3 regions of the Qipengyuania sp. NPDC077410 genome follow, and region 2 is predicted to be linked to each of the others. Evidence: riboswitches for the same ligand, from Rfam matches in the RefSeq annotation. Region 2 holds a riboswitch; each other region holds the start of a gene.

Region 1 (4,812 bases), on a different contig from region 2:
ACGCGCCGAACTTGTAAGCGAATTCAAGCTGGGCCGCACTTATCTCTTCCGGGCGCTTCGCCAGGTGACGAGAGTTGACAATGCGCAGGACGGCGATGCTGCTGAGCAGAAAGACAAGTGAATAGAGGAGGGCGCTACCGGACAGATACGCCACGACCGTGCTCGAGATGGTGCAGTTCAGGGCGCCTACTGCAAGGGCCGTGCGCCGGTCATAGAGAGAACGAATGAGAGAGTTGCGAGCTTTCTCGCTCAACGGATCTGTCGACGACGCGTGGGCGACGTACCGCTTCAAATCGAATGACCCGCTTCGCTCACCCATGGCAAGCCGTTTAAGGGGCATCCATCATATTTCAGTTAACGGTAACACGTGGATTTTCCGGAGTTATACGGGGGATATGCTCGCCAGCAACGACTTGATGGCAAGCTGCTCATCAAGACGTCTGGCCAGCCCGCGATCGAGCGTTCGGCAGATGCCGAGCCACCAGTCGTAACTTTCGGTGTCGTCGGCCGCATGGGCGTGTTCAGCCTGCTGCGCTGCAACTTTCGCCGCGCTCAGCCCATGGTTCGCAAAGTGCTTCAGCGCTGCATGCATCACGCCATCGACAGGGGAAGCGGTGGCGACCATCTGCGCTGCCCCGGCATTGTCGTTCGCCGCGCGCGAGTGCGCTTTGCGAGCCAGTGCCCGGGCAATCGGCGAATGAGCGGTGGAACGTGCGGCAGCGAAATGGACCGGCATGCCATGGTCTCCTCAGGGGGGCTGGGCTGTTGAACCCCCTCATGGCCGAAGCACGCTAAACTTCGGTTCCGCAGCATGGTTGTGGAGACGTAAAGGATTGCCTTCGTGTTGGCCCGCAAGCCTATTTTTTCCCGGGCTCGTTGATCCATTTGCCTGAATTGGCATACTCCTCGCGAACCCTGCCGGATTGCGGAAGCTTGTCGGCTGGAGCTGCGGCGGCGGGCGCCCCAACCGGCGCATCCGGTTCGGTACTGATACCGATAGCGGCATTGGACGGAGGGGTAGGCTGTACAGGGCCGGGGACGTCCGCTTCCGCGCGCCGAACGTTGGGGGCGGCAAGCGGCTCCGCGCCGGCATAGTCGTCGGTAAAGGCACCGGCGGTTCCGGCCCCGCCTTTCCAGCGATAGAAACGGTGCGCGCCGATGGCACCGATATAGTCGAGGCTGGCGGCCCAATAGGGGTTCACGTAATTGGTGTGGTAATGTGTGGCCAGGCCGACGGGCTTGTAAACCTCGCCCGCCAAGGCACCCAGCGCTACGGATTGGGCCACCGCCCACCCCCGGCGGGAAGGGGTGCGCGCCAGTGATCCGTCGCAGGTGAAGCTGAACTGGCAGCCCGTCTTGCGTTCCGACCCCTGAAACACCACACCGCAGATGCTGGCGGGATAGGCGGGATGTGCAACCCGGTTCAGGACCACTTGCGCCACCGCTTGTTGGCCCGACAGGCTTTCGCTGGCGGCTTCGTAGTACACGGCCATGGAAAGGCACTGCAATGCGCGCGCCTTGTCGATCCCGTTGCCCGTCTGGCGAAATGCCTGTGCCGCTGCACCCGCGCCATGACTTTGTGCAAATTCGACGGTTTCAAGCGTCCCTTCGCTCTTGCGAAGGTCGGCGATATCTGTGGCAAGGCGCGGGGCATCTTCGAGGTAATAGAAGGCCGATCCAGGAAAGCTTTCGCCAGCCGTTTCGAACGGCATGGGCGTCAAGGGTACGCGTTCGTCGCCCAGGCCAATCGCGCTTCTGAAATCGGACCATTCGCCTTGCGCAGCCACGGTCGGAAGAGCGATGGCAGCGCCAAGAATACCGAGGCGGGTCACCAGTTTACGGCGATCCTGCAATCTTGCGGCCCGGCGTTGAGCGCGCGGCGAGGCGACGTGCAGCGCACGGTCCTTGTTCCCGGCCAACACTTCCAATCCGCTCAAACTGCGTCCTTCTTTAAGGAACTGCCCATAGCCTATACCCGGTAAGGCCGACAGATGTGTGCGATCGCCATCCCGCAACGGGACGGGATTCGATGGCGCCCTATAACAGCAAAACTTAATGAAGTTGCGTCTTGTGCAACGACACATTGCGCAGTAGTCGGCGCCGCGAGTCACGGGTTGGCCTGTTTGCGCAGGCCCGAAGAGGGAAGAGGGTGCAAGCCCCTCGCTGCTCCCGCAACTGTGACCGGGGAGGTCCGCTCCATATGCCACTGCGAAAGCGGGAAGGCGGAACAGGGCCGCTGATCCGGGAGCCAGGAGACCTGCCCATGACCGTCGTTCGGCTGCAGGGCGGGGTGTACCTGTAGCAAACGTGGATGGAGCGTTTCGGCTCCCTCCCGTCATGGGCGGCATTTCGTTCATGACAGGAGGTTACGTGTATAAATATCTGCTTTTGATTTCCGCTTCGGCAGTACCTGGCGCAGCGTATGCGCAGACTGCCAGCGAGCAGGCGCTCGAGGAAATCATCGCCGCCCAGGACGAGGCAAACGAGGCTGGCGATCAGCAAGCGACTGTGGGCAGCTATCGCAGCTCGGCCCCGGCCGAGGCGATCATCACGGTCACGGCCAACGGCCTCGGCACCGATCTGCGCAATACCGGCCAGTCGGTCACCGTCATCGGACGGGAAGAGATCGAAACCATTCAGGGTGCCGATCCGGCACGCGCACTTGCGCGCGTTCCCGGTCTGTCGCTGTCGCGTAGCGGGGGTGTCGGTACGGTAACCAGCGTGAACGTGCGCGGCGCCAATCCCGACCAGCTTCTGGTACTGGTCGACGGCGTGCGCGTGGCCGACCAGGCGAGCCCTTCGGGCGGCTTCGATTTCGGCAATCTGCTGCTCGGCACAGCCGGCAAGATCGATGTTCTGCGCGGATCGAACAGCACGATCTGGGGATCGGAAGCCGTGGGCGGGGTGATCGACATCTCGACGCGGGCCGAACGCGGCATGACTGCCAGCGTCGAGTACGGCTCGCGAGACACGCTGTTTGCCAGCGCCGCTGCCGGAGCAGGCAATGACAATGCCTTTATCGGCCTGACCGGGTCATGGTTCGAGACCGACGGATTTTCCGCAGCCGCATCGGGCACGGAAGCCGACGGATCGAAGCAATTCGCTATCGGCTCCAGCGCCTTCCTCAATCTGACCCCCAGCCTCGAGCTGTTCGCGCATGGTAATTTTGCAGAAGGCGACGTCGAAATCGATGGCTTTCCCGCACCCAACTTCGTCCTCGCCGATACCGACGATACGCAAAAAACCACGCGTTACTGGGGCGATGTCGGCCTTGCCTATTACGGCAACGACCTGACCCTGCGCGCTGCGTACAGCCTGTCCGATACCAAGCGCGCCAATCGCGATGGTTCCGGGGCGGAGACTTTCGCCAGCGACGGCCGCTCCGATCGCATCTCGCTGCGCGGTGAATACCGCTTGCTGGGTGGCCTCTCGCTGGCTTTCGGAGGCGATCATGAATGGACCGAGTTTGAAACGAGCTTCGACACGGCCGCCGAAACCGAAATCAGCGGCGCCTATGCGCAGCTCGGCTGGGTGATGGGCCGTCTGGCCGTCCATGGCGGTGCGCGCGTGGACGATCACGAACAGTTCGGCACGCATGTCAGCTTCGGCGGCGATGTGAGCTACGGCTTTGGCGACGACTGGCGCGTGCGCGGTAGCGTGGGCGAAGGTTTCAAGGCACCGACACTGTACCAGCTGCTCTCGTTCTACGGGAATACGGAGCTCGAACCTGAAGAAAGCACCAGCTACGATCTGGGCGTCGAGAAAGGGCAGCGGGGCTCAGGTCTGCACCTCGCGCTGACGGGCTTCCGCCGCGACAGCGACAATCTGATCGGGTTCGGCGTTACGCCTGAAAGACCTTCCGGCGTGTACCTGAACACCGCCCGCGCCCGCGCGCAGGGCATCGAAGCGGAGGCAGGCTTCGATCTTGCACCCGGCCTTCGCCTTGCCGGCATATATTCCTATGTCGATGCGGAAGATCGTATGACCGATCTCGATCTGGCGCGGCGACCCAAGCATTTCGGTACCATTTACGGCGACTGGATCAGCGATTTCGGTCTCGGCCTCGGGGCGGATCTGCGCCTCGTGGGTGCAAGCTGGGATAATGCTTCCAACACCGTTCGCCTCGAAGGATACGAGTTGCTCGATGTGCGGGCATCCTTCGGCCTGGGCGACAATCTGGAACTGTTTGGCCGCGTCGAGAACGTGTTCGACACCGATTACCAGACGGTTGCAGGATATGGGACGGCTGGCCGCAGCGTCTTCGGCGGGATCAGGGCGAAGATGTGAAACCGCTGCTCGCCGCATCGGTCCTGTTCCTTGCCGCATGTGCGCAGGGCGGGGCCGATGCGCCGACGGCTGGGGCGCGGCCGACCATCGTCAGCCTGAACCCCTGCACCGATGCGATCCTTGCCGATGTGACGGCGCCGGGACAATTGCTGGCGATATCCCATTACAGCAAGGATCCACGATCGAGCTCGATGCCGGCAGAGCAGGCGTCGCGATACCGCGCCACCGGCGGCACGGTCGAAGAGGTTCTCGCGCTCGATCCGGATGTGGTCGTGGCGGGAAGCTTTATCGCGCCCGCAACGCGCGCCGCGCTGGAAGATCTGGGCATGCAGGTCGTGACTTTCGGCATAGCCAGTGATGTCGCCTCGAGCGAGGAGCAGATCCGGGAACTGGCTTCTCTGGCCGGCGATCGGCAAGCGGGGCAGCGCCTGATCGAACGGATCGAAACGGCGCTCACCGAAGCAGAGGCGCCGGACGGGCGCGCCGTCGACGTTCTCCTGTGGCAGCCCGGCGGAATTGTCGCGG
Region 2 (4,812 bases):
AACGCACTTTTTGCCGCCGCCGCCATTTGTGCGCTGGCTTCGCAACCTGCCATGGCAGAAGAAGGCATGTGGACGTTCGACGGTTTTCCAGCCGAGCAGGTCCGCGAGCAATATGGCTGGGCTCCCGATCAGGCGTGGCTCGATACGGTGCGCAATTCGGCTGTGCGACTGACGGGCGGCTGTTCGGCCAGCTTCGTATCGCCCGATGGATTGATCCTGACCAACCACCATTGTGTCGCGAGCTGCCTGTTCGACAATTCGGACGAGACTGCCGACTATCTGCTCAATGGGTTCGTTGCGGACCGGCGCGATGCCGAGCTCAAATGTCCGGGTCAGCAGGCCGAAGTGGTCACCATGATCTCGGACGTCACGCCCGATGTGATTGGCGCGATCGGATCGCAGACCGGAGAGGCGCTGACCAAAGCGCGCGACGCGAAGATCGCCGAGCTGGAGAAGGCCGGCTGCCCCGACTCGGAGACGACCCGCTGTCAGGTGGTGACGCTTTTCGGTGGCGGACAGTACAAGCTCTACACCTATCGCAAGTACTCCGACGTGCGCCTGGCCTGGGCACCTGAAGATCGAGCCGCGACCTTTGGCGGCGACCCGGACAATTTCAATTTTCCGCGCTACTCGCTCGATGCAAGCTTTCTGCGCGCATATGAGAATGGTCGGCCGATCGCGACGCCCGAGCACCTAAAATGGAACCCTCGCGCTCCGGAAGAAGGCGAAATCACCTTTGTGGTTGGCAACCCGGGATCGACCAGCCGCCTATGGACGGACAGCCAGTTGGCATTCGAGCGCGAAGTACGGCTGCCGGTTACGGTCGCCACGCTCAGTGAACTGCGTGGTCGGTTGATCCGCGCAATGGAAGAAAGCAAGGAACATGCCCGCGAAGGCGGCGACATGCTTAGCGGCATCGAGAACAGTCTGAAGGTTTATATCGGTCGCACCAAGGCACTTAACGATCCGGCTTTCACTGCCAGACTCGCCGAAGCGCAGAACGATCTGCGCCAGCAGGTTGCGGGCGATAGCGAGATCGGAGATCCCTGGACGACGGTGGATGAGGCGATGAACGCGTACCGCGCGCTCTACTATCCGCTTCGTTTCACCCAGCCATCGGGCGATCTTTACAGCTACGCGCAAACTCTGGTCTTTGCGGCACAGGAACGCGGCAAACCCAATTCAGAGCGTCTGCCCGGCTATACCGACAGCGCGCTGCCGCTGACTGAAAAGCAGGTGCTCGACGAACGGCCCGTCAATCCGTGGTTGGATGAACTGGGCATGGAATGGAGCCTATCCAAGGCGCGCGAATATCTCGGCGTGGACGATCCCGACACCAAGCTTCTGCTCGGGAAGGAGAGCCCCGAACAGCTTGCCGAACGGCTGGTAAACGGCACTTCCCTCGCCGATCCGGCAGTCCGAAAGGCGCTGTGGGATGGCGGCCTCGAGGCGGTAGAGGCTTCTGACGATCCCATGATCAAGTACGCGCTCAAACTGGCCACGCGCCAGCGCGAATTGAAGGCGCTGGCTGACGCCCAGTATTCGGGTCCACTGGCAGCCGCCGGCGTCAAACTGGCCGATGCGCGCTTTGCCGCCTACGGTGACAGCCTCTATCCAGACGCCACTTTTACCCTGCGCATCAGCTATGGCCAGGTGAAGGGCTGGATCGAGCGTGGCAATCAGGTCCCGTTCCAAACGACGATGGGCGGAACCTTTGAGCGTGCTACCGGCAACGCACCCTTCGATGTGGCACCGGCCTTCGCTGCAAACCAGACGAAGATCGACAAGAATACGACCTACGATTTCGTGACGACGAACGATATCATCGGCGGCAACTCCGGATCACCGGTGATCGACCGGGCCGGTACCGTGATCGGTGCAGCCTTCGACGGCAACATCCATTCGCTGGGTGGCAATTACGGATACGATGGCACGCTCAATCGAACCGTCGCTGTCTCTGCCGCAGCGGTGCAGGAGGCGTTGGAGACGATCTATCCCGCCCCTGCCCTCGTCGAGGAACTGGCCCGGCGCTGAGCACTGCTCGTCCAGTAACGGGCGAGCTGAAAACGCCTGTCCGCTTTACGAACAGGCATTAAAAATTCGGATGATCGCCTATCAATAGAGCATATAAAGAATTCTTTATATGCTCTATTGACGTGATGGCTTGGAAGGCCGATGGGATGTTTGTCGAGGTTCTCCGGTGGGTTCGCCGCGCCGGAGCTAAGACGGGAAGCCGGTGCGCGCCCTGACAAGGGAGCAATGCCGGCGCTGCCCCCGCAACTGTAAGCGGCGAGCGGCGGTCCACTCATGTCACTGGAAGGCTCGCCTTCCGGGAAGACGGACCGTTTTGCTTTGACCCGCGAGCCAGGAGACCTGCCTCCGACGCGATAACGTCCACCGGCGGGGTGCCCGGTCTGGTCGCTTGCATGACGCGCGCCCGGATCTACCGTCGCGCGTCCGGCGCGCGCGCCCGACCGGTCTCCCCCGTCTTCATCGGGGTAAATGAAAATGACCGTTTCCGTTGCTAGCTTGGGGTTTCCCCGCATCGGCCCACGCCGCGAACTGAAGTTCGCACTCGAGAAATTCTGGGCCGGCACTATTTCACAAGACGAATTGGAAGAGGCCGCACAGGGCCTGAGGACCGCGACATGGGCGCGGCAGAAGGCACTCGGCGTCGATTGGCTGCCCTCAAATGATTTCTCGCTGTACGACCATGTGCTCGACACAAGCGTGATGCTCGGCGCCATTCCGGCGCGCTATGGCCTCGCCAGCGGCCAAGCAGCCGGGCTCGAAACCTATTTTGCGATGGCACGCGGTGCGACCGGCGGTGCGACTTGCGGCCACGCGCATGGCAGCGTGACCGCTGGCGAGATGACCAAATGGTTCGACACCAACTATCATTTCATTGTCCCCGAGATCGAGCCTGAAACTCGGCTGCAACTCGGGCACATCAAGCCTCTGGAGGACTATCTCGAAGCCAAGGCGCAGGGTTTTGAAACGCGTCCGGTCATCCTTGGACCGGTAACCTGGCTGAGCCTTGCAAAAGAGTACGGAAGCGATCCGTTCGACCTGCTCGAAGAGGTTCTTGCGCTTTATGTCACTGTGCTCGCACGGCTTGAGGAAGCAGGCGCTGAATGGGTGCAGATCGATGAACCCATCCTCGTTACAGACCTTACCGATCGGCAGCGCCGCGCGTTTACCCGCGCTTATGCCAAGCTGGGCCGTGCTGGGCCGAAGATCATGCTGGCCACCTATTTCGGAGGTCTGGAAAATAACCTGTCGCTCGCCGCCTCCCTGCCGGTCGCCGGACTGCACATCGATCTGGCGCGCGCGCCGGAGCAATTGGATGCGGTGGTGAAGGCGGTGCCGCAAAACCGCCTGCTCTCGCTTGGCGTGGTGGACGGGCGCAATATCTGGCGCGCCGATCTGGCCGCGCTGCTGGATCGTCTGGAGCCGCTGGCGGCGCAGCGTGATCTGGTGCTCGCCCCCTCCTGCTCCCTGCTGCACGTGCCCGTCGATCTGCAGTTGGAAAGCAGGCTGGACGATGAGTTGAAGCAGTGGCTGGCATTTGCAGTGCAAAAGATCGAGGAGCTCGATCTGCTGCGCCGGGCGTTAGCGAATGGAAGAAAAAGCGTCGCAGCTGAGTTGGCCGCCTCCGCCCGTGCGACCGAAGCGCGCAAGACTGCTGCACGCATCCATGATCGCACTGTCAGCGAACGGATCGCTGCCCTCACGCCTGACATGCGCGAACGCCGCGCGGGTCATGCCGAGCGCGTCAAGACTCAGAGCAAGGTGCTCAATCTACCTCTCTTCCCGACAACCACCATCGGGTCCTTTCCGCAGACCGGCGCCGTGCGCAAAGCCCGCGCGGAGTATAATCGCGGCGTACTGGACAGTAAGAGCTACGACGCTTTCCTGCACCAAGAGACCGAGCGCGCGATCAGATGGCAGGAAGAGGCCGGGCTCGACATGCTGGTCCATGGCGAATTCGAGCGAAACGACATGGTCCAGTATTTCGGCGAGAAGCTTGCGGGTTTTGCTTTCACCGTGAATGGCTGGGTGCAGAGCTACGGATCGCGCTGCGTCAGGCCACCGATCCTATATGGCGATGTTTCGCGGCCCGAACCGATGACGGTCCATTGGTGGCGCTATGCTCAGGGGCTGACCGACAAGCCTGTCAAAGGCATGCTGACCGGTCCGGTCACGATCCTCAACTGGAGTTTCGTGCGCGACGATCAGCCCCGAGAGGCGAGTTGCCGCCAGATCGCGCTGGCGATCCGCGACGAGGTACTCGACCTGGAAGCGGCGGGCTGCAAGGCGATCCAGATCGATGAGGCAGCGCTGCGTGAAGGACTTCCCCTGCGCGAGCGTGACTGGCCGGCCTATCTGGATTGGGCGGTCGACTGTTTCCGCCTCGCGGCTGCCGGCGTCGGCAACCAGACCCAGATCCATACGCATATGTGCTATTCGGAGTTCAACGACATTTTGCCTTCGATCGGGGCCATGGACACCGACGTCATCTCGATCGAAACTGCACGTTCGCAGATGGAGTTGCTCGCGGGTTTTGCCAGCTATCGCTATCCCAGCGCAATCGGGCCGGGAATTTACGACATTCACTCGGCGCGCGTCCCGAGCAAGGACGAGATGGTTGCATTGATGCGACTAGCGCAGAAGCATCTGCGTCCGGAGCAGCTTTGGGTAAATCCCGATTGCGGGCTGAAGACCCGCGGTTGGGACGAAGTCAAACCGGCAATCGCCGCGATGGTATCGGCCGCCCGAACCTTGCGTGCAGAAACAAACACCGAGGCATAA
Region 3 (4,812 bases), on a different contig from region 2:
TCATCCGTCATCGAAATTCTCCTTAGAAACGCGCGCGCGCGCCAATGGCGAACGAGCGTCCGGGCGTCGCGAAACTGAAGACATCCTCGTAATCGGCGGCCGTCAAATTCTCGACTCGGCCGAACAGCTCGACATTATCCATCACCCTCACGTCGGCGTTGACGTTCAGCAGAAAGTAGTCGTCCAGTTGCACGCGAACCGGCACGAACGAGGGATCGATGAAAGCGCTGTCGATCGTCTCTCCATTGTAGCGCGCAACGAGCGTGACCCCTCCGGCATCCTTGGGAGCGCGCCAGTCGACAGCCAGGCTGGCGGTATGGGAGGGCCGCCGCACTTCGCGCGCGCCATCCTCGTGGGAACGCAGATAGGTGTAGGCTCCATTGACGCGCCAAGCTTCCGCGAAGCGCGCCTCGCCGAACACTTCGACGCCGTTTCTCTTGGATACGGTATCGCGATTGCCAGGGCTGGCGACGAAGTTCGGGGGCGGAAAAGAAGTGAAGATCTCTTCGTCCAGTTCGCTCTCGAAATAGGTGACCCCGATTGAAGCGCGCTCACCGAACAGCGACTGGTCGATCCCGATCTCCCATCCGCTCGACTTCTCGGGCCTGAGGTCGGGATTGCCGATGAAACGGCCGTCCACGAACCCATATAGTTCGTAGAACGAGGGGTTCTTCACCCCCGATCCGACGGCCCCGCGCACTCGCGTAGCCGCAGCGATCCGATAGCTCGCCTGAAGCCTGTACGTGGTTGTATCGGCGAACTGGTCGTTCCAGTCCCTGCGGATGGATGCGGACGCGCTCGCTCGGTCTCCGAGATCGATCGCATACTGGCCGACGAGACCGACATTGTCGATCTGTCGGCGACCGGTGAATGCGAAGCCGGTCGGATCGGTGTTACGGAAGCGTTCGCGTTCGACATCGAGAGCCGCCGTGACCCGGTGGGTCAGACCGCCAGCCTCGATACGCAACGTCGTATCGTAGGACCCTTTCAACCTCTGGCCCTCGCTGCCATAGCTGCGTCCAGTCGAAGCGAAACCGTCGCGCCGGGTATCCGCGATCTGGGCCGAAAACGCTTGGGTCCAGCGATCGTCGAGCAAGTCTAGCTCGCCCCTGATGAGCACATAGATAGCCTCGTTCTCGAAGCGGTTGCCGGGGCTATCGACCTGGAATCCGAAGGTCGGACTTCCCGGATCGGAATCGCTGTCGTTGAATTCGGCATTGGTGCGCGCGTAGCGTAATACACCAGTGAGGCGTGCATTGGTTGATGGCGCGAACGTCGTCTTCAGCGAGACCGCACCACTGTCGTTCGCAAGATCGCGCGTGCCGTTCCGGGCGCCTGGCGTGCCATCGGTGGTATTGAGTGTGGCGGACAGCGCGTAGTCGAGATCGCCACTATATCCAGCGATCCGGGCAGCACCGTTCACCATGCCGAACGAACCGGCTTCGATCCGCGCGACCGCCCCGGGCGCATCGCGGCCGTCGAGAGTGATGTACTGGATGACGCCGCCGATCGCGTCCGACCCGTAGATCGCGCTCTGCTGTCCGCGCAGCACCTCGATCCGCGAAGCCTCGTCGGCGATAAGCGTTCCGAAATCGAACTCGCCGGCATAGGGATCCGACACCTCGATCCCGTCAACGAGGACGAGCGTATGGTTGGCTTCAGCACCGCGCAACCGAAGCTGTGTCTGACCGGGAACCCGTCCGACCGCGACCCCTGGGACGTCGCGGAGCACGTCGGACACCTCGCGGACTTGCCTCCGGTCGAGGATTTGCTCGTCGAGGACGGTGACCGATCCGCCGATCCGGTCGAGCGGCATGGGATCGGTGGCGCGGTTCCCGGTGACGACGATCGAGGTGTTGGATGTCTCTGGATCGGCAGCGGGATCGATGGTCTGAGCGAGCGATGGAGCCGGCAGAAGCACGGAAGACAGAAGCGACAGGTGAATGTATTTCATGAGAACGAATTTCCGGGGCGCCGGGCGACTTGGCCGGAGCGTCCGCACGAGTGCGGTCGACGAGACTGCTAGGGACGGACGCGTGCATCCCCCGGCAGTCCTGCCGATGCGGCTCCAACCGCTACTCGTCGCCCGGACGAAATTCGTTTCGCGCCTGGCCAATCCCATGAGCCCGGCAAGAGCGACACGCGCCGGTCGGTCTCCTGGCTCACGGGTTGTCGCACGAAACATACCTTCCCAGACGACAATTGCCGCCCAGTGGTTGTGGAGCCAACCCCACCCATGTTACGCGCTCGCCGCTTACAGTTGCAGGGACAGCCGCAGAATTGGCCTATCGAGACCTCACTGCGTTCCCGTTACCGGCACGCTTTATCGACATTTGATTCTGCCGACGCTCGTCTCATAGACTTTGGTCGAATGAGCGGCAAGCGCGCAGTTCCAGAGCAACGCAGCAAGACGATGGTCGCCGTTTTAGGGGGTAGGTGGACTTAATCCATCGTATCTGTTTAGGTCACCAACTGAAATGCCCAGATGTTGATCCGTCGACCTTTGGATTGGCACCAGCTTTCGCTTTCGTCTGAGATCGATTCTCAACCCTTTCTTAAATATCGCGAATGGTGTCGGAAGCCGTACGGCAGCATTTTAGTTTCTAATGCGCAAGCCGGACAGATCGCATACGGTCCAACTTCGTCGCCGGTTCAATGTCCTCTATATTGAATGCGCGGCCTAAAAGCCGACCGTCGCACACCCACCCTAAACCACGACATTAAAGCGTCAACATTATTGACCCAGAAGCTGACACATAGGCCGTCCACGAGCGTGGCTGCAACCAATCGTCGAGTATCCCGTGTGCGCTCGTAATCCGAATATCTGGCGCTTGGTGTGCGATGATCGCGTCGTTGCGCTGCCTTGGCGTTGCATCATTTAGCGACGCTCTTAGACACTGCCGCTACAGAAACTTTGCAGCTTGGTTGCTAATCAGAAGCACACTCGCAACGCTATCACTGCAGGTCGCTGGCAGCGCCGGATACAGTCGCGATGCACTCCGCTTGCAGGCGTAATCGGCGTGGGGTATTTGTCCGTAAGCGTCTGATTTGAAGAAAGAAAATGAGGGCGAGATAAAAGCGCCGCCGTCGGTCGGGGCGCAGGTGGTTGGTTTCGTTCAGTAATATGCGACGGCACCCATATTGCCCCTGCGGCGCTAATTTCAAAAAGTTCTTTGCTATCAAACAGATTGGCGACGGCGCTTGGCGTTCTGCGCTGTTTTCGTTCGGTAACCCGCTTTCGCCCGGACGTCCTTCGCCGTCCCGATGAGCATCGGTGCATTTGACTGGAGTGCTTGCCCCCACGCCTCTGCGCTGCGGCGAAAGAACGACAGCTGCGGCGTAGGAACGTCATGTGGCGCAGGGTGCCCTAATCGATCGATACTCAGTGCTGATGGCGGGCCGGCCTGTTCCCTCCATGCTTCCCAAGGTCGGTCCGTCATCACCCGAAAGATGAAAGGATCGACGGCTATGCCATCTGCGAGCACGACAGAGCATCCTTGCGAGCAATGCGGGCCCCAGGCCATCGAACCGATCGCCATGCGCGTACCCGAAGCCTGTCGCTATCTCGGGATCGGACGCAGCACACTCTATGTGCTCATTTCCAGAGACGAGATCGAGATCATCAAGATGGGGAGCGCAACCCTCGTGCTCACAGCCAGCCTGCGCTCGCTGGTTGAGCGGCTACGTCGTCCTGCCGATCAGGTACCGGGGACCGCTATATGATTACGGCGCATCCTGACTTGCTGAAAGCTGTGGTGCTTGCCGCAATCGTGAGCATGCCAGATCATTCCAAACGTCAGCTGGTCTCGAAGATCAAAGCGCGGCGTGCAAACGCAGAAGAAGCGCTGGCCGCCAGATTGGTGATTGCGCTTTCGCAGCGATCCTAGGCTCTCTGGCTATGGCAGCTACGCGCCCCAATTCCGGACGTTCAGGCTCTTCTTGAGAACACCTAAAAGCGGACCGACAGCTTTGCTTCGGCACTGAGCAACGCAAACGTCCGATTATAGGGTGGGAAGCGGACAGTCGGACTTAGTTCGGCGTGCCGTCAACTTCCTGGTTGGGGGCCATCCAAAGCTCTTCGCGGGGGAAAGGTATTCTAGTTGAGGCCGCCCATTTGCGGCCATCGATCTCGATAGCCCCCCTTTCGTTCCTAGCGGCAAGAAACTGTTGCAGGTTCTTCCGCTCGGAAGTGGGCAAGAACAAGCTGTAGCTTTCGCCCCGTTGAACCGTAGTCGGGTGAGAGAGTCCCGGCCAATCCTCGTTCCATTTTATCGATGGCTCCGGCGCATACTCGTATGGCTGGACCATGACCTCAATCTTTTCGGGCATCCATGGTTCAGAGCGGGTGTGGCTAAATGTGCGCACGGTTTCATACGCATCGCGCACGGAACGAGGTAGGCGAGCAATCACTTGTTCGTCGTCGAGCGAGCCATACACATTGAGATAAACTGGTTCGCCGCGATATAGCAGCAGCGAATTGTCAGGCTGGTCGGTCGCCAAGGCAACGTCATAGCCACCCGAAAGGGCCGAATTATGCGCAGTCGCGAATGATTTGCGGAATGACTCTAATTCTGCTGCGCTCAGTTCCACGGAGCGATATTCATCACCTTCACGATAAATGACCCGGCCATCTTCATAGAGGGCGAACCTAGGTGAGTCGGACCCAATCACCTGTTTCCATGGATCACGCTCTACCAAGACGACTTCAGCCATGGGTGATTGCCCATTTCGCATCTCCGAAAGAAGATTTGGTCTTTCGAAAAATCGCACGTCATCCGGCCGTGGAGTTAATGGCGCATCGGCGTAGGCCAT

What was found. A riboswitch is a leader RNA that binds a small molecule or an ion and turns the genes downstream of it on or off. The one in region 2 is predicted to bind cobalamin.
Region 1: linked by a shared signal. The riboswitch ahead of ACIGGE_RS11245 (TonB-dependent receptor plug domain-containing protein) and the one ahead of metE (5-methyltetrahydropteroyltriglutamate--homocysteine S-methyltransferase) in region 2 are both predicted to bind cobalamin.
Region 3: linked by a shared signal. The riboswitch ahead of ACIGGE_RS01540 (TonB-dependent siderophore receptor) and the one ahead of metE (5-methyltetrahydropteroyltriglutamate--homocysteine S-methyltransferase) in region 2 are both predicted to bind cobalamin.

What each region holds. Positions count from the first base shown of each region.
Region 1 is NZ_JBITWB010000002.1:649,230-654,041, forward strand. Features, by position in the region: gene ACIGGE_RS11230 (putative bifunctional diguanylate cyclase/phosphodiesterase) at 1-253, opposite strand, end outside; gene ACIGGE_RS11235 (hypothetical protein) at 383-736, opposite strand; gene ACIGGE_RS11240 (cell wall hydrolase) at 858-1,937, opposite strand; cobalamin riboswitch at 2,095-2,280, shown strand; gene ACIGGE_RS11245 (TonB-dependent receptor plug domain-containing protein) at 2,371-4,287, shown strand; gene ACIGGE_RS11250 (ABC transporter substrate-binding protein) at 4,284-4,812, shown strand, end outside.
Region 2 is NZ_JBITWB010000008.1:7,163-11,974, reverse strand. Features, by position in the region: gene ACIGGE_RS17835 (S46 family peptidase) at 1-2,034, shown strand, start outside; cobalamin riboswitch at 2,174-2,396, shown strand; gene metE (5-methyltetrahydropteroyltriglutamate--homocysteine S-methyltransferase) at 2,509-4,812, shown strand.
Region 3 is NZ_JBITWB010000001.1:313,102-317,913, forward strand. Features, by position in the region: gene ACIGGE_RS01535 (hypothetical protein) at 1-11, opposite strand, end outside; gene ACIGGE_RS01540 (TonB-dependent siderophore receptor) at 23-1,954, opposite strand; cobalamin riboswitch at 2,130-2,333, opposite strand; gene ACIGGE_RS01545 (helix-turn-helix domain-containing protein) at 3,469-3,723, shown strand; gene ACIGGE_RS01550 (hypothetical protein) at 3,720-3,887, shown strand; gene ACIGGE_RS01555 (hypothetical protein) at 4,030-4,812, opposite strand, start outside.